Regions from separate parts of the Cytobacillus sp. FSL R5-0569 genome, predicted to be linked through region 3. Evidence: a T-box and tRNA genes for the amino acid it is inferred to sense, from the RefSeq annotation. Region 3 holds a T-box; the other regions hold tRNA genes.
What was found. The T-box of region 3 lies ahead of argS (arginine--tRNA ligase). A T-box ahead of a tRNA ligase gene usually reads a tRNA of that ligase, here a tRNA-Arg.

Region 1: it has a tRNA-Arg gene. The T-box ahead of argS (arginine--tRNA ligase) is inferred to sense a tRNA for this amino acid. The anticodon was not compared.
Region 2: it has a tRNA-Arg gene. The T-box ahead of argS (arginine--tRNA ligase) is inferred to sense a tRNA for this amino acid. The anticodon was not compared.

Annotation. Positions count from the first base shown of each region.
Region 1 is NZ_JBBOWW010000001.1:3,914,513-3,919,980, reverse strand. Features, by position in the region: rRNA gene MKX78_RS20045 (16S ribosomal RNA) at 1-273, shown strand, start outside; rRNA gene MKX78_RS20040 (23S ribosomal RNA) at 667-3,599, shown strand; rRNA gene rrf (5S ribosomal RNA) at 3,870-3,986, shown strand; tRNA gene MKX78_RS20030 (tRNA-Glu) at 4,017-4,091, shown strand; tRNA gene MKX78_RS20025 (tRNA-Val) at 4,096-4,171, shown strand; tRNA gene MKX78_RS20020 (tRNA-Thr) at 4,187-4,262, shown strand; tRNA gene MKX78_RS20015 (tRNA-Lys) at 4,277-4,352, shown strand; tRNA gene MKX78_RS20010 (tRNA-Leu) at 4,362-4,443, shown strand; tRNA gene MKX78_RS20005 (tRNA-Gly) at 4,467-4,541, shown strand; tRNA gene MKX78_RS20000 (tRNA-Arg) at 4,545-4,618, shown strand; tRNA gene MKX78_RS19995 (tRNA-Pro) at 4,627-4,703, shown strand; tRNA gene MKX78_RS19990 (tRNA-Ala) at 4,717-4,792, shown strand; tRNA gene MKX78_RS19985 (tRNA-Met) at 4,819-4,892, shown strand; tRNA gene MKX78_RS19980 (tRNA-Ser) at 4,909-5,001, shown strand; tRNA gene MKX78_RS19975 (tRNA-Met) at 5,016-5,089, shown strand; tRNA gene MKX78_RS19970 (tRNA-Asp) at 5,093-5,169, shown strand; tRNA gene MKX78_RS19965 (tRNA-Phe) at 5,189-5,264, shown strand; tRNA gene MKX78_RS19960 (tRNA-Tyr) at 5,278-5,361, shown strand; tRNA gene MKX78_RS19955 (tRNA-Trp) at 5,365-5,438, shown strand; tRNA gene MKX78_RS19950 (tRNA-His) at 5,445-5,468, shown strand, end outside.
Region 2 is NZ_JBBOWW010000001.1:3,681,238-3,686,705, reverse strand. Features, by position in the region: rRNA gene MKX78_RS18660 (23S ribosomal RNA) at 1-833, shown strand, start outside; rRNA gene rrf (5S ribosomal RNA) at 1,146-1,263, shown strand; tRNA gene MKX78_RS18650 (tRNA-Val) at 1,273-1,348, shown strand; tRNA gene MKX78_RS18645 (tRNA-Thr) at 1,365-1,440, shown strand; tRNA gene MKX78_RS18640 (tRNA-Lys) at 1,455-1,530, shown strand; tRNA gene MKX78_RS18635 (tRNA-Leu) at 1,548-1,632, shown strand; tRNA gene MKX78_RS18630 (tRNA-Gly) at 1,652-1,726, shown strand; tRNA gene MKX78_RS18625 (tRNA-Leu) at 1,733-1,821, shown strand; tRNA gene MKX78_RS18620 (tRNA-Arg) at 1,838-1,911, shown strand; tRNA gene MKX78_RS18615 (tRNA-Pro) at 1,920-1,996, shown strand; tRNA gene MKX78_RS18610 (tRNA-Ala) at 2,020-2,095, shown strand; tRNA gene MKX78_RS18605 (tRNA-Met) at 2,121-2,197, shown strand; tRNA gene MKX78_RS18600 (tRNA-Ile) at 2,211-2,287, shown strand; tRNA gene MKX78_RS18595 (tRNA-Ser) at 2,294-2,386, shown strand; tRNA gene MKX78_RS18590 (tRNA-Met) at 2,400-2,473, shown strand; tRNA gene MKX78_RS18585 (tRNA-Asp) at 2,477-2,553, shown strand; tRNA gene MKX78_RS18580 (tRNA-Phe) at 2,573-2,645, shown strand; tRNA gene MKX78_RS18575 (tRNA-His) at 2,655-2,730, shown strand; tRNA gene MKX78_RS18570 (tRNA-Gly) at 2,733-2,803, shown strand; tRNA gene MKX78_RS18565 (tRNA-Ile) at 2,811-2,887, shown strand; tRNA gene MKX78_RS18560 (tRNA-Asn) at 2,898-2,972, shown strand; tRNA gene MKX78_RS18555 (tRNA-Ser) at 2,976-3,066, shown strand; tRNA gene MKX78_RS18550 (tRNA-Glu) at 3,070-3,141, shown strand; gene glgB (1,4-alpha-glucan branching enzyme) at 3,321-5,210, shown strand; gene MKX78_RS18540 (glucose-1-phosphate adenylyltransferase) at 5,203-5,468, shown strand, end outside.
Region 3 is NZ_JBBOWW010000001.1:417,552-423,019, forward strand. Features, by position in the region: gene MKX78_RS02225 (YqaA family protein) at 1-2, opposite strand, end outside; gene MKX78_RS02230 (sulfite exporter TauE/SafE family protein) at 123-989, shown strand; gene argS (arginine--tRNA ligase) at 1,202-2,887, opposite strand; T-box leader at 2,944-3,161, opposite strand; gene MKX78_RS02240 (FtsW/RodA/SpoVE family cell cycle protein) at 3,207-4,394, opposite strand; gene mgtE (magnesium transporter) at 4,553-5,468, opposite strand, start outside.

The DNA of each region.
Region 1 (5,468 bases), 3.5 Mb from region 3:
GGTTTAGCCAATCCCATAAAACCATTCTCAGTTCGGATTGTAGGCTGCAACTCGCCTACATGAAGCCGGAATCGCTAGTAATCGCGGATCAGCATGCCGCGGTGAATACGTTCCCGGGCCTTGTACACACCGCCCGTCACACCACGAGAGTTTGTAACACCCGAAGTCGGTGGGGTAACCTTTTGGAGCCAGCCGCCTAAGGTGGGACAGATGATTGGGGTGAAGTCGTAACAAGGTAGCCGTATCGGAAGGTGCGGCTGGATCACCTCCTTTCTAAGGAATATACGGAATTAACTTGATGTTAGACTGTTCGTTCAGTTTTGAGAGTATAATCTCTCAAAATAAGGTGAAAGTAGCGAAGGATTCAAGGAAGCGTAAGCTGACGAGAATACCAAAGCTTACCATTCATCAATCGTTCTTTGAAAACTAGATAATGTAATGAAGAAGATTACCGAGTAATCGCCACCTTAGTTATTTTCTCTCTATATAATAGTAATAGAGTAGAGATACTAAACTTTTTTTAAAAACATACAACCGTGAGGGTTGTGAGAAGCAAGCAGTTCAAGGAAGCGAGCGAGGAAACACCGGAGTGTGCGTCTTGTGCACATGAGGATGTTGACGAGTGAGCTGACGCCGAAATGCGTAGCTTATCGCAAGCCGAACAATGGTTAAGTTAATAAGGGCGCACGGTGAATGCCTTGGCACTAGGAGCCGATGAAGGACGGGACTAACACCGATATGCTTCGGGGAGCTGTAAGTAAGCTTTGATCCGGAGATTTCCGAATGGGGAAACCCCCTATCCGTTATGGGATAGGATCCATACCTGAATACATAGGGTATGGAAGGCAGACCCGGGGAACTGAAACATCTAAGTACCCGGAGGAAGAGAAAGCAAACGCGATTCCCTGAGTAGCGGCGAGCGAAACGGGATTAGCCCAAACCAAGAGGCTTGCCTCTTGGGGTTGTAGGACATTCTATACGGAGTTACAAAGGAACGAGATAGACGAAGAGGTCTGGAAAGGCCCGCCATAGGAGGTAAAAGCCCTGTAGTTGAAACTTCGTTCCCTCCAGAGTGGATCCTGAGTACGGCGGGACACGAGAAATCCCGTCGGAAGCAGGGAGGACCATCTCCCAAGGCTAAATACTCCCTAGTGACCGATAGTGAACCAGTACCGTGAGGGAAAGGTGAAAAGCACCCCGGAAGGGGAGTGAAAGAGATCCTGAAACCGTGTGCCTACAAGTAGTTAGAGCCCGTTAATGGGTGATAGCGTGCCTTTTGTAGAATGAACCGGCGAGTTACGATTACATGCGAGGTTAAGTTGGACAGACGGAGCCGTAGCGAAAGCGAGTCTGAATAGGGCGAATGAGTATGTGGTCGTAGACCCGAAACCAGGTGATCTACCCATGTCCAGGGTGAAGTCCAGGTAACACTGGATGGAGGCCCGAACCCACGTACGTTGAAAAGTGCGGGGATGAGGTGTGGGTAGCGGAGAAATTCCAATCGAACTTGGAGATAGCTGGTTCTCTCCGAAATAGCTTTAGGGCTAGCCTCATGCGTAAGAATCTTGGAGGTAGAGCACTGTTTGGACTAGGGGCCCTCATCGGGTTACCGAATTCAGACAAACTCCGAATGCCAAAGATTTATCCATGGGAGTCAGACTGCGAGTGATAAGATCCGTAGTCAAGAGGGAAACAGCCCAGACCACCAGCTAAGGTCCCAAAGTATACGTTAAGTGGAAAAGGATGTGGAGTTGCTTAGACAACCAGGATGTTGGCTTAGAAGCAGCCACCATTTAAAGAGTGCGTAATAGCTCACTGGTCGAGTGACTCCGCGCCGAAAATGTACCGGGGCTAAACGTATCACCGAAGCTGTGGATTGAACATCGTTGATGTTCAGTGGTAGGAGAGCGTTCTAAGGGCGTTGAAGCTAGACCGTAAGGACTGGTGGAGCGCTTAGAAGTGAGAATGCCGGTATGAGTAGCGAAAGATGGGTGAGAATCCCATCCACCGAATGCCTAAGGTTTCCTGAGGAAGGCTCGTCCGCTCAGGGTTAGTCGGGACCTAAGCCGAGGCTGAAAAGCGTAGGCGATGGACAACAGGTTGATATTCCTGTACCACCGTATTCTGTTTGAGTGATGGGGGGACGCAGGAGGATAGGGTAAGCGCACTATTGGATGTGCGTCTAAGCAGTTAGAGGGACCATGAGGCAAATCCCATGGTCACATACCTTGAGCTGTGATAGCGAGGGAAATTTAGTACCGAAGTTCTTGATTCCACACTGCCAAGAAAAGCCTCTAGCGAGGAATAAGGTGCCCGTACCGCAAACCGACACAGGTAGGCGAGGAGAGAATCCTAAGGTGAGCGAGAGAACTCTCGTTAAGGAACTCGGCAAAATGACCCCGTAACTTCGGGAGAAGGGGTGCTCATTAGGGTGTTAAAGCCTTGATGAGCCGCAGTGAATAGGCCCAGGCGACTGTTTAGCAAAAACACAGGTCTCTGCGAAGCCGCAAGGCGAAGTATAGGGGCTGACGCCTGCCCGGTGCTGGAAGGTTAAGAGGAGAGGTTAGCTCACGCGAAGCTTTGAATCGAAGCCCCAGTAAACGGCGGCCGTAACTATAACGGTCCTAAGGTAGCGAAATTCCTTGTCGGGTAAGTTCCGACCCGCACGAAAGGCGTAACGATCTGGGCACTGTCTCAACGAGAGACTCGGTGAAATTATAGTACCTGTGAAGATGCAGGTTACCCGCGACAGGACGGAAAGACCCCGTGGAGCTTTACTGTAGCCTGATATTGAATTTTGGTACAGCTTGTACAGGATAGGTAGGAGCCTTAGAAGCCGGAGCGCTAGCTTCGGTGGAGGCGTCGGTGGGATACTACCCTGGCTGTATTGAAATTCTAACCCACATCCCTTATCGGGATGGGAGACAGTGTCAGGTGGGCAGTTTGACTGGGGCGGTCGCCTCCTAAAGAGTAACGGAGGCGCCCAAAGGTTCCCTCAGAATGGTTGGAAATCATTCGTAGAGTGTAAAGGCACAAGGGAGCTTGACTGCGAGACCTACAAGTCGAGCAGGGACGAAAGTCGGGCTTAGTGATCCGGTGGTTCCGCATGGAAGGGCCATCGCTCAACGGATAAAAGCTACCCCGGGGATAACAGGCTTATCTCCCCCAAGAGTCCACATCGACGGGGAGGTTTGGCACCTCGATGTCGGCTCATCGCATCCTGGGGCTGTAGTCGGTCCCAAGGGTTGGGCTGTTCGCCCATTAAAGCGGTACGCGAGCTGGGTTCAGAACGTCGTGAGACAGTTCGGTCCCTATCCGTCGTGGGCGCAGGAAATTTGAGAGGAGCTGTCCTTAGTACGAGAGGACCGGGATGGACGCACCGCTGGTGTACCAGTTGTCTTGCCAAAGGCATCGCTGGGTAGCTATGTGCGGAAGGGATAAGTGCTGAAAGCATCTAAGCATGAAGCCCCCCTCGAGATGAGATTTCCCATAGCGCAAGCTAGTAAGATCCCTGAAAGATGATCAGGTTGATAGGTTAGAGGTGGAAGTGTGGCGACACATGTAGCTGACTAATACTAATCGATCGAGGACTTAACCAAAAACGAAAAGCGAAAGCGCCTTGCACAGGTGCGACAAGCATAAGACAGATTTGACAGGAGGTTGTTCTTTAACCTCATGACAAATTTGACTTATGACCTCGAGCACCTAGGCGCTGTAGCTGGACAATACGAAATGCGGGCGGCTCCAAGCCGCCGCAGCTAGACAGCACTACGTAAGTAGTCGCATCAGCAACGCATAGGCGATTACTCATAAATATCTTCTTCAACATTACCTAGTTTTGAGGGAACGATTCCCTTACAATTTCATAGTCCGGTGGCGATAGCGAGAAGGTCACACCCGTTCCCATACCGAACACGGAAGTTAAGCTTCTCAGCGCCGATGGTAGTTAGGGGCTGTCCCCTTGTGAGAGTAGGACGCTGCCGGGCAAACTACCCCAATTTTTGGGGTTATTTTTTGGCCCCTTGGTCAAGCGGTTAAGACACCGCCCCTTCACGGCGGTAACACGGGTTCGAATCCCGTAGGGGTCACCATTTTGGAGGATTAGCTCAGCTGGGAGAGCATCTGCCTTACAAGCAGAGGGTCGGCGGTTCGATCCCGTCATCCTCCACCATTTTTGTGTTTATTTGCCGGCCTAGCTCAATTGGTAGAGCAACTGACTTGTAATCAGTAGGTTGGGGGTTCAAGTCCTCTGGCCGGCACCACTCGTCCTTTGTACGAGCCATTAGCTCAGTTGGTAGAGCATCTGACTTTTAATCAGAGGGTCGAAGGTTCGAGTCCTTCATGGCTCACCATTTATATTTGCGGGTGTGGCGGAATTGGCAGACGCACCAGACTTAGGATCTGGCGCCGCAAGGCGTGGGGGTTCGACTCCCTTCACCCGCATTAGTATTTTATAATGGATATTTGCGGAAGTAGTTCAGTGGTAGAACATCACCTTGCCAAGGTGAGGGTCGCGGGTTCGAATCCCGTCTTCCGCTCCATATGCGCCCGTAGCTCAATTGGATAGAGCGTTTGACTACGGATCAAAAGGTTAGGGGTTCGACTCCTCTCGGGCGCGTTTTATTTCGGGAAGTAGCTCAGCTTGGTAGAGCACTTGGTTTGGGACCAAGGGGTCGCAGGTTCGAATCCTGTCTTCCCGACCACGAATACTTTTTAGGGGCCTTAGCTCAGCTGGGAGAGCGCCTGCTTTGCACGCAGGAGGTCAGCGGTTCGATCCCGCTAGGCTCCACCAATTTAATTTTTAACAATATATTTTATGGCGGTGTAGCTCAGCTGGCTAGAGCGTACGGTTCATACCCGTGAGGTCGGGGGTTCGATCCCCTCCGCCGCTATTGCTTTTTTATTAATGGAGGAATACCCAAGTCTGGCTGAAGGGATCGGTCTTGAAAACCGACAGGGGTGTTAAAGCCCGCGGGGGTTCGAATCCCTCTTCCTCCGCCATTAATATTTATTATCGCGGGGTGGAGCAGTCCGGTAGCTCGTCGGGCTCATAACCCGAAGGTCGCAGGTTCAAATCCTGCCCCCGCAATCTGGTCCGGTAGTTCAGTTGGTTAGAATGCCTGCCTGTCACGCAGGAGGTCGCGGGTTCGAGTCCCGTCCGGACCGCCATTTACATATTTATTATTTTGGCTCAGTAGCTCAGTCGGTAGAGCAAAGGACTGAAAATCCTTGTGTCGGCGGTTCGATTCCGTCCTGAGCCACCATTTAGTCTTTTTTGGAGGGGTAGCGAAGTGGCTAAACGCGGCGGACTGTAAATCCGCTCCTTCGGGTTCGGCAGTTCGAATCTGCCCCCCTCCACCATCTAGGGGTATAGTTTAATGGTAAAACGAAGGTCTCCAAAACCTTTGATGTGGGTTCGATTCCTACTACCCCTGCCAATTATGGCGGTTGTGGCGAAGTGGTTAACG
Region 2 (5,468 bases), 3.3 Mb from region 3:
GTGGAGCTTTACTGTAGCCTGATATTGAATTTTGGTACAGCTTGTACAGGATAGGTAGGAGCCTTAGAAGCCGGAGCGCTAGCTTCGGTGGAGGCGTCGGTGGGATACTACCCTGGCTGTATTGAAATTCTAACCCACATCCCTTATCGGGATGGGAGACAGTGTCAGGTGGGCAGTTTGACTGGGGCGGTCGCCTCCTAAAGAGTAACGGAGGCGCCCAAAGGTTCCCTCAGAATGGTTGGAAATCATTCGTAGAGTGTAAAGGCACAAGGGAGCTTGACTGCGAGACCTACAAGTCGAGCAGGGACGAAAGTCGGGCTTAGTGATCCGGTGGTTCCGCATGGAAGGGCCATCGCTCAACGGATAAAAGCTACCCCGGGGATAACAGGCTTATCTCCCCCAAGAGTCCACATCGACGGGGAGGTTTGGCACCTCGATGTCGGCTCATCGCATCCTGGGGCTGTAGTCGGTCCCAAGGGTTGGGCTGTTCGCCCATTAAAGCGGTACGCGAGCTGGGTTCAGAACGTCGTGAGACAGTTCGGTCCCTATCCGTCGTGGGCGCAGGAAATTTGAGAGGAGCTGTCCTTAGTACGAGAGGACCGGGATGGACGCACCGCTGGTGTACCAGTTGTCTTGCCAAAGGCATCGCTGGGTAGCTATGTGCGGAAGGGATAAGTGCTGAAAGCATCTAAGCATGAAGCCCCCCTCGAGATGAGATTTCCCATAGCGCAAGCTAGTAAGATCCCTGAAAGATGATCAGGTTGATAGGTTAGAGGTGGAAGTGTGGCGACACATGCAGCTGACTAATACTAATCGATCGAGGACTTAACCAAAAACGAAAAGCGAAAGCGCCTTGCACAGGTGCGACAAGCATAAGACAGATTTGACAGGAGGTTGTTCTTTAACCTCATGACAAATTTGACTTATGACCTCGAGCACCTAGGCGCTGTAGCTGGACAATACGATATGCGGGCGGCTTCAAGCCGCCGCAGCTAGACAGCACTACGTAAGTAGTCGCGTCAGCACGCATTCAGGCGATTACTCAAAACAATCTTCTTCAACATTACCTAGTTTTCAGAGAATGATTTAAAATTTCTCTTGAAAATTTTATTAAAGACGTTATAATAATATATGTCTTTAAAAAGTCCGGTGGCGATAGCGAGAAGGTCACACCCGTTCCCATACCGAACACGGAAGTTAAGCTTCTAAAGCGCCGATGGTAGTTAGGGGCTGTCCCCTTGTGAGAGTAGGACGTTGCCGGGCATACATATTGGAGGATTAGCTCAGCTGGGAGAGCATCTGCCTTACAAGCAGAGGGTCGGCGGTTCGATCCCGTCATCCTCCACCATTTTTTGTGTGTATTTGCCGGCCTAGCTCAATTGGTAGAGCAACTGACTTGTAATCAGTAGGTTGGGGGTTCAAGTCCTCTGGCCGGCACCACTCGTGCTTTGTACGAGCCATTAGCTCAGTTGGTAGAGCATCTGACTTTTAATCAGAGGGTCGAAGGTTCGAGTCCTTCATGGCTCACCATTTGATCATTTTAATATGCGGGTGTGGCGGAATTGGCAGACGCACCAGACTTAGGATCTGGCGCCGCAAGGCGTGGGGGTTCGACTCCCTTCACCCGCACCATTTTTCATTTTAAATATTTGCGGAAGTAGTTCAGTGGTAGAACATCACCTTGCCAAGGTGAGGGTCGCGGGTTCGAATCCCGTCTTCCGCTCCAATATGTGCCGGGGTGGCGGAACTGGCAGACGCACAGGACTTAAAATCCTGCGGTAGGTGACTACCGTACCGGTTCGATTCCGGTCCTCGGCACCATTCTTTTTAAAATTAAGCGCCCGTAGCTCAATTGGATAGAGCGTTTGACTACGGATCAAAAGGTTAGGGGTTCGACTCCTCTCGGGCGCGTTTTGTATCGGGAAGTAGCTCAGCTTGGTAGAGCACTTGGTTTGGGACCAAGGGGTCGCAGGTTCGAATCCTGTCTTCCCGACCACTAGATATACATATATATTTTTAGGGGCCTTAGCTCAGCTGGGAGAGCGCCTGCTTTGCACGCAGGAGGTCAGCGGTTCGATCCCGCTAGGCTCCACCAATTAATTTTATACAATATATTCTATGGCGGTGTAGCTCAGCTGGCTAGAGCGTACGGTTCATACCCGTGAGGTCGGGGGTTCGATCCCCTCCGCCGCTACCATAGATAGAATGATGGACCTTTAGCTCAGCTGGTTAGAGCAGACGGCTCATAACCGTCCGGTCGTAGGTTCGAGTCCTACAAGGTCCACCATTATTCGGAGGAATACCCAAGTCTGGCTGAAGGGATCGGTCTTGAAAACCGACAGGGGTGTTAAAGCCCGCGGGGGTTCGAATCCCTCTTCCTCCGCCATTCATATTATTATCGCGGGGTGGAGCAGTCCGGTAGCTCGTCGGGCTCATAACCCGAAGGTCGCAGGTTCAAATCCTGCCCCCGCAATCTGGTCCGGTAGTTCAGTTGGTTAGAATGCCTGCCTGTCACGCAGGAGGTCGCGGGTTCGAGTCCCGTCCGGACCGCCATTTACATATTTATTATTTTGGCTCAGTAGCTCAGTCGGTAGAGCAAAGGACTGAAAATCCTTGTGTCGGCGGTTCGATTCCGTCCTGAGCCATCTTTTATGGCGGTTGTGGCGAAGTGGTTAACGCATCGGATTGTGGTTCCGACATTCGTGGGTTCGATTCCCATCAGCCGCCCCATTGCGGGTGTAGTTTAGTGGTAAAACCTCAGCCTTCCAAGCTGATGATGAGGGTTCGATTCCCTTCACCCGCTTAAATAGGGGCCTATAGCTCAGCTGGTTAGAGCGCACGCCTGATAAGCGTGAGGTCGATGGTTCGAGTCCATTTAGGCCCACCATTTATATTATTCCGCAGTAGCTCAGTGGTAGAGCATTCGGCTGTTAACCGAACGGTCGTAGGTTCGAATCCTACCTGCGGAGCCATATGGAGAAGTACTCAAGTGGCTGAAGAGGCGCCCCTGCTAAGGGTGTAGGTCGGGCAACCGGCGCGAGGGTTCAAATCCCTCCTTCTCCGCCAGTTGGCCCCTTGGTCAAGCGGTTAAGACACCGCCCTTTCACGGCGGTAACACGGGTTCGAATCCCGTAGGGGTCATAAAAAAGAAGCTGTCAACATAAGTTGACAGCTTCTTTTTTATGTGGCTAACACTTTTTGGATGTTATATTATCTGTCATTAGATGTCAAAATAATTTGAAAAATAACAAGGGATTTTTATACTTAAGACGAATTATTTAAGAAAGAGTAATGTAATACAAGGAGTGGAATGAATTAAGATGAATACAACTGCATACCCCACTGAATTCGAAATGCACTTGTTTCATGAAGGAAGCTTATTTATGGCATACGAACTGTTTGGATCACACCGTCATAAAGAAGGAGATAATTGGGTTACTTCCTTTACTATCTATGCTCCACATGCCACCTCAATATCATTAGTTGGTTCTTTTAATCATTGGAATGGCGAAGGTTTTTCATTAGATAAAGTAAATAAAGAGGGGATATGGAGAATTCAGCTAGATGGAGATTTAACAGGAGAAATTTATAAATATGCAATTAAGAACAAGGATGAACAAACTTTTTTAAAGGCTGATCCTTTTGCTTTTTGTTCAGAATTACGGCCTAGTACTGCTTCGATTGTTTATTCCTTAGAAGGTTACAAATGGAAGGACCAAGGCTGGCAAAAGGAAAAACAACAAAGGAAAGCATTTTCAGAACCTATGATGATATATGAGATGCACTTAGGTACATGGAAAAAGAGGAATGGCCTTTTATTGACATACAGTGAACTAGCAGAAGAAATCATTCCTTACGTAAAGGAGCATGGTTTTACACATATTGAATTGATGCCTATAATTGAACACCCTTATGATCGTTCATGGGGGTATCAAGGAACAGGCTATTATTCGGCTACTAGTAGATATGGTGAACCAAAAGATTTAATGTTTTTTATTGATCAATGTCATCAAAATAATATTGGTGTTATTTTAGATTGGGTACCAGGACATTTCTGTAAAGATCAACATGGGCTATATTGTTTAGATGGTGAATATGTTTATGAATACGAAACAGAAGCTGATAGGGAAAATTTTGTTTGGGGTACAGCTAATTTTAATTTAAGTAAAACAGAGGTTCATAGTTTCCTCATATCCAATGCTATTTTTTGGATGGAAAAATACCATGTCGATGGATTTAGAATTGATGCAGTATCAAATATCATTTTTTGGCCTAATAACGAGAATAGGGAAAATCCATTTGGTATTCAATTTTTACAGAAATTAAATAAGGCTGTTTTTGCTTATGATCCTTCTATCTTGATGATGGCAGAGGATTCTACAGATTGGCCCCAAGTAACGGCTCCTGTTCACTATGGCGGATTAGGTTTCAGTTATAAATGGAATATGGGGTGGATGAATGATGTATTATCTTATATGGAGAAAGCCCCACATGAACGGCAATACCACCATAATAAAATGACTTTTTCATTAATGTATGCATACTCCGAAAATTTTCTCTTACCGTTATCACATGATGAGGTTGTCCATGGGAAGAAATCCCTGCTAGACAAGATGCCAGGAGATTATTGGCAAAAATTTGCCCAATATCGTTTGCTCTTAGGTTTTATGATGACACATCCAGGTAAAAAGCTGTTATTTATGGGGTTTGAGCTAGGACAATTTGCCGAGTGGAAAGATGAAGCTGAGTTGGATTGGCACTTACTTCAGTATGAAATGCATGCAAAAACGAATCATTATGTGAAGAAGTTAATAAAGTTATATAAGAGATCTAAATCATTATATGAATGGGACCACAGATCAGAAGGTTTTGAGTGGATTGATGCTAATAACCATCAGCAATCCATTTTTTCATTTATTCGTAAAGGAGTAGAAGAACAAGAAATATTAATTGTTGTATGTAACTTTTCCCCTCAAGTATATATGAATTTTCGAATGGGTGTTCCTAAAAATGGGAGTTATAGAGAAGTGTTTAATAGTGATAATAATGAATTTGGTGGCTCCCATTGTATTAATAAACGTGTATTAAATACAAAAAAACTATCCTATCATGGAAAACCATACAGCATCGAAATGACGATACCACCATTCGGTATTTCAGTTTTACGTCCTGTTAGAAAAAGAAAAAGGAGTGATGTTGTAAATGGCTAACAAGAAATGTGTAGCGATGTTGCTTGCTGGAGGCAAAGGAAGCCGCCTTAATTCTTTGACGAAGGAGCTTGCTAAACCAGCTGTACCTTTTGGAGGTAAATACCGCATCATCGATTTTACACTTAGTAATTGTACAAATTCAGGCATCGATACAGTCGGTGTATTAACACAATATCAACCGCTAATACTCAATTCATATATTGGCATAGGAAGCGCTTGGGATTTGGATAGAAGAAATGGCGGTGTGACAGTACTTCC
Region 3 (5,468 bases):
ATATATGAAAACCCCTTTTTAAGATTACGTGGTTTGTCCTTTAGAAATTATATGTGCACTTTTTCTTTTCATTACTATGGGGTATGATGGGGATGGTTGTTTGATAGAAAGGTGATGGAATTGTGGAATTGATATTGTTTTTTCTACTAGGTGCCTTAATTAGTGTGTTGTCAGGTTTTTTTGGCATCGGTGGAGGGTTTATATTAACACCATTATTAATGCTCATTGGACTTGCCCCTATTGAGGCAATTGCGACAAGTTTGTTATTTACAATTGGGAGTTCATCTTCTGGGATTATCGGTCATATAAAATTAAAAAATATTAATTGGAAAGCAGGGATTATTTTAGGGGTGAGTGGGATCATTGCTACCCAAATTGCCCATCCTTTTGTTGTCTTTTTAGATGCTCATCAGTTAGATGAATGGGCGATTCCTGTTATGTATATTGTGTTGCTTTCTTTCTTTTCTGTCCAAATGTTTAAGAAGAAAAGTGCGCAGCAAGGAGTGAGCGGGTTAGTTCAACCTTCCATATTAAAAATGGTTTTAATCGGCTTGTTTGCAGGGTTTGTTTCCACTTCTTTAGGTGTAGGTGGAGGGTTTATTATTGTACCAATGTCGATTGCCTTTCTAGGTATGTTACCTAAGGAGGCGGTAGGAACGAGCTTATTTGCAGTCCTATTTATTGTTTCAGCAGGTTTCTTATCCTACGCATTCACTGTAGAAATTAATTATTTTATGGGGATATTCTTACTTGCTGGTGGGCTACTAGGTTCTCAATTCGGAGCTAGATCAACCGATGTTTTTGAAAACAAAGAAATTACTACATTACTATCATTTCTATACTTAACGACGATTTTGAGTGTGGCACTTAAGGCATTTGAACAAAATGTTTTTGGATTAATCATCGTTGTTCTTTATCTTCTCTACTTTTTCACTGTTCTAGGGAAAAGACATATTGCTCATTGGCGAGAAGAAAAAGGGTACTCTTAAACAGGGACATACAGGGTAGGCTTTGGTTTAGTGTGGATTAGAAATATGACGAAGTAAGCCTGTTTCTAGCTCTTTCCTGGTAGATTGCATTTTTTAAAAAGGCTACATATTGTAGCCGCCGGATATATAGTGGTAACTAACTGTAGACTTTTGTTTCATTCAATCATATAGCTCCCAATTGGCTAAAGAGGGAGCTGATGTACAAGGTGAAATTACATCTCCTGAGGTGCCTTCATACCAAGTAAATGCAGGCCGTCAGTTAAGATGATTGTTACTGCTTTGACAAGACCGAGTCTCGAAGATAAATGTTCATCTTTATGAAGTATTTTTTCGTTAGCATAGTATTTGTTAAAGCTTTGCGCTAGACTAATTAAATATTTGGCAATGATGGACGGTGCTGATTTTTCATGGGCAAGGACGAGCTTATCTGGATAAAGGGATAAAAGTTTAGCTACTTGCCAAGCGTATTCACTTGATAGACCTTCTATTTTATAAGTCTGTTGCTGACTTTTGTGTAAAATAGATTGCGCTCTAGCTTGGGTATACTGTACATACGGACCGGTTTCCCCTTCGAATGTTAACATGTCTTCTAAAGAAAATTCTATTTGTTTCATTCGTTCGTTCTTTAAATCATGGAAAATGATTGCTCCTACACCAACAGCTTTAGCTACCTCATCTTTGTTCTTTAGATGAGGATTTTTTTGTTCAATATTCTCTGAAGCTAATTGTATGGCATCTTGTAATACTTCCTCTAATAATATGACACGACCTTTTCTTGTCGACATCTTCTTACCTTCTTGTAAATACAACCCAAATGGGATGTGATGGATATGTGTCGCCCAGGAATGCCCCATTTTAGATAATACGGCTTTGACTTGTTGGAAGTGGATGGACTGCTCTGGACCAACGATATAGAGAGCCTCATCAAATTGGTATGTTTGTTTACGATAAATGGCTGCCGTAATATCGCGTGTAGCATAAAGAGTCGCTCCATCTGATTTCTTAATTAAGCAAGGAGGTAGATTTTCATCTGATAAGGGTACGATTTCTGCTCCATCAGAGGTAGATAGCAAGTCAGATTGTTGCAGTGTATCGACAACCGCGTTCATTTGATTGTTATAAAAGGCCTCCCCATAATTAGAGTCAAAAGAGACACCGAGCAGTTGATAGGTTTTCTCGAATTCTTTTAAAGATTCGTCTCTAAACCAAGACCAAAGTTGCTTTGCCTCCGCATCATCAAGTTCAAGTTTTCTGAACCAAGCTCTTGCTTCTTCATGCAAGTGGGGATGTTCCTCAGCTTTCTGGTGAAATTTTACGTATAATTGGAGTAATTCCTTAATTGGCTCCTTTTTAATTAAAGCTTCACTTCCCCAATGCTTATAGGCGGTAATGAGTTTGCCAAATTGTGTGCCCCAGTCGCCTAAATGATTAATCTTAACTGTATCATATCCATGCTTTTCTGCTATAAGTGCAAGGGAATGACCAATGACTGTCGAACGTAGATGCCCCATTGAGAATGGTTTGGCGATATTTGGGCTAGAGTAGTCTAATACGATTGTCTTACCTTTACCGCTTCCTGATTGTCCGTAATTCTCTCCTTGATGTAGTACGGCTTGAATAATGAGTTGACTGATTGCTTTTTTATTAAAAAATATATTTACATATGGCCCAACTGCTTCAACATGATCTATCCATTCATGAGTTAGCTTTCCTGTTAAGTCTTTTGCTAATAGATTTGGGTTTTCTTTATAAATCTTTGCTAGTGCAAAACATGGGAAAGAGAGATCGCCATGTTCGGATGTTTTAGGCGTTTCTAACAAGCGACGAATCTCACCTTCACTTAAGGCGTTATCTATTGCAACTTGAATACATGAACTGATTGTCTTTTTCATATCTATCACCTTTTTCACCTCCAAAAATATAGGAAAACATAAAAAAGCCCGTCTCTCATAATTTGAGAGACGAGCCTTAAACCCGCGGTACCACTCTAATTGTTCGTGACGAACCCCTTTACTACTTGCCTGTAACGGGGCGAACAACCGACATGACCTACTTGGATTCTGCCATGCTTCTATCGAAGTGCGCTTCAATGTGGCTTTTCTTGCAGGCTCTCACCATCCCTGCTTCGCTTTAGAATTCACCTACATCTACTCTCTTCGTCACTGAATTTCCGTTTGATTTTCCATTATTATACGCTAGATTGTTAAAAAAGCAACCTTAAGATGCACGATAATATTTAGAGCTGTCTTGGAACATATAACTCTTCTGGTGAAATCTAATGCTAAAAATAAGCCCCATAGCCATCATATTTCCGATTAAGGAGCTACCCCCATAACTAATGAAAGGAAGAGGAATACCTGTAATCGGTAATACTTGAATGGTCATCCCGATATTTTGAAATACATGGAACGTTATATAACTAATAACGCCAACGCAGACATAAGTATTAAATGGGTCATTGACTGATAAGGCAATTTTCGTTAAGTGGAAAATAAGTATAAAATATAAGCATATCACGACACTTGCACCAATAAAGCCGTATTCTTCGCCAATGACACTGAAAATAAAGTCTGTGTGAACATCGGGGATATAAACTTGTCTCTCATAAAAACCTTTACCACCCAATTCTCCCGAGCCGATAGCATGAAGAGAATTGTACAGTTGTAAGCCAGCTCCTTGTTTATGTGTATACGGATCTAACCAAGCATAAATTCGCATCAATTGGTAGTTATCCACTGATAGATACTTTAATAATGTTTCAGGAGCCCAAATAATGTAATAGATGATGGTTCCACCTACAGCAGCAACTGTTCCGTAAACAGGGAGGATAATTTTCCAAGTAATACCAGACACAAGTAGAATCCCCGTGAAAATAGCGATAATAACGAGCGCCGTACCCAAATCTTCTAAAATGATTAGTCCTAGCGGAACACAAGTAACGAGCCCAAGCTTAATAAACAGTATAAGGTCATTTTTTACCGTTTTCATGGTGTATTTTGCATAATGATCTACAATTACTTTACTTAGTGCGAGGATAAGAAATATTTTAAAGAACTCGGATGGCTGCAAAGAAGGTCCTGGTAGACCGTTGTACCAGAGCTTAGCTCCTTTTACTTCATATGCAAGGGACTCTGGTGCGATAAAAAGTCCTGCTTGAAGTATTGTGCCGATACCGAATAAGATCCAGGTCATTCGCTTTATCTGATCAGAATCAAAGTACATAATGGTGGCGATAACAATCATACCTACACTATAAAAGATTATTTGTTGTAGCACGAAGTTATCTGGATACTGTGCTGTTGTTTGCCCGCTATAAATAGCAGTGCAACTAATGATGCAGAACAAAAATAATATCAGGGCTAATGTCCAATCAAAGCGATCATTCTTTTTTTGTATACGATCCATATATAAACACCTATCTTTATTTTATACATTCAGGTAATGCTACGAACAGAAAAAAACCATTAGGGATCTTCTGCAAAGGAATATGTTTAAACGTATATATAGACGTACCGAATTGAGAAAGAGTTTCCTTATTTACAATATAAAATAAAAAAGTAATGTTAAGTTAAGTAGGAAATAAACATTGTGGCAATACCAAAATACGTAACAAGTGAGAAAATGTCATTTAATGTTGTAATAAGAGGCCCGGAAGCTATGGCTGGGTCTATCCCGAATTTGTATAATAGTAAAGGAATAGTTGCTCCCGAAAGTGTCCCGATAATTAAAGTAAGAAGTAGGGAAACTCCGACAACTAAGCCTAAATAAATATTTCCTTGCCAAAAAAATGCAATCAGTGCGATTAAAATACCACAAGTGACACCAATAATCACGCCTACCCCTAATTCCCTAAGAATCAGTTTCGTAACCACTTTTTTATTTAAATCATTGGATACAAGCCCTCGGACAACTACAGCTAATGATTGCGTACCTGTGTTACCTGTCATACCAGAAATCATGGGCATGAAAAAGGCGAGGGCTACGACTTGCGATAAAGTAGCCTCATACCCGCTTATGATACTGCCTGAAATAATGCCGATGAATAATAAAAGGATGAGCCACGGTAACCTTCGATAAGCGGCGACGAAAGCTTTCGTATCAAAGTCAATTGCCTTACCGGAAGCGGATAGTTTTTCAATATCTTCATTCGCTTCTTGGACAACAACATCCATCAAGTCATCAACAGTGGCAATACCCATTAGCACATTTTCTTCATTCACAATTGGAATAGCAAGAAAATCATATTTTAAGACCATGTTTGCAACTTCTTCTTGGTCTGTCGTCACTGCAGCTGAGATGACCCGTTCATACATAATGTCTTGGATAACCTCGAGGGGCTCTGCGATTAGTAAGTCACGGTGAGAGACAACCCCAACTAATTTTCTGTCTTGATCTATCACGTATAAATAATTAATCGTTTCAGCATATTCTGCAAAGGATTTTAACTTCTCTACTGCTTCTCGGACTGTGTAATAATCA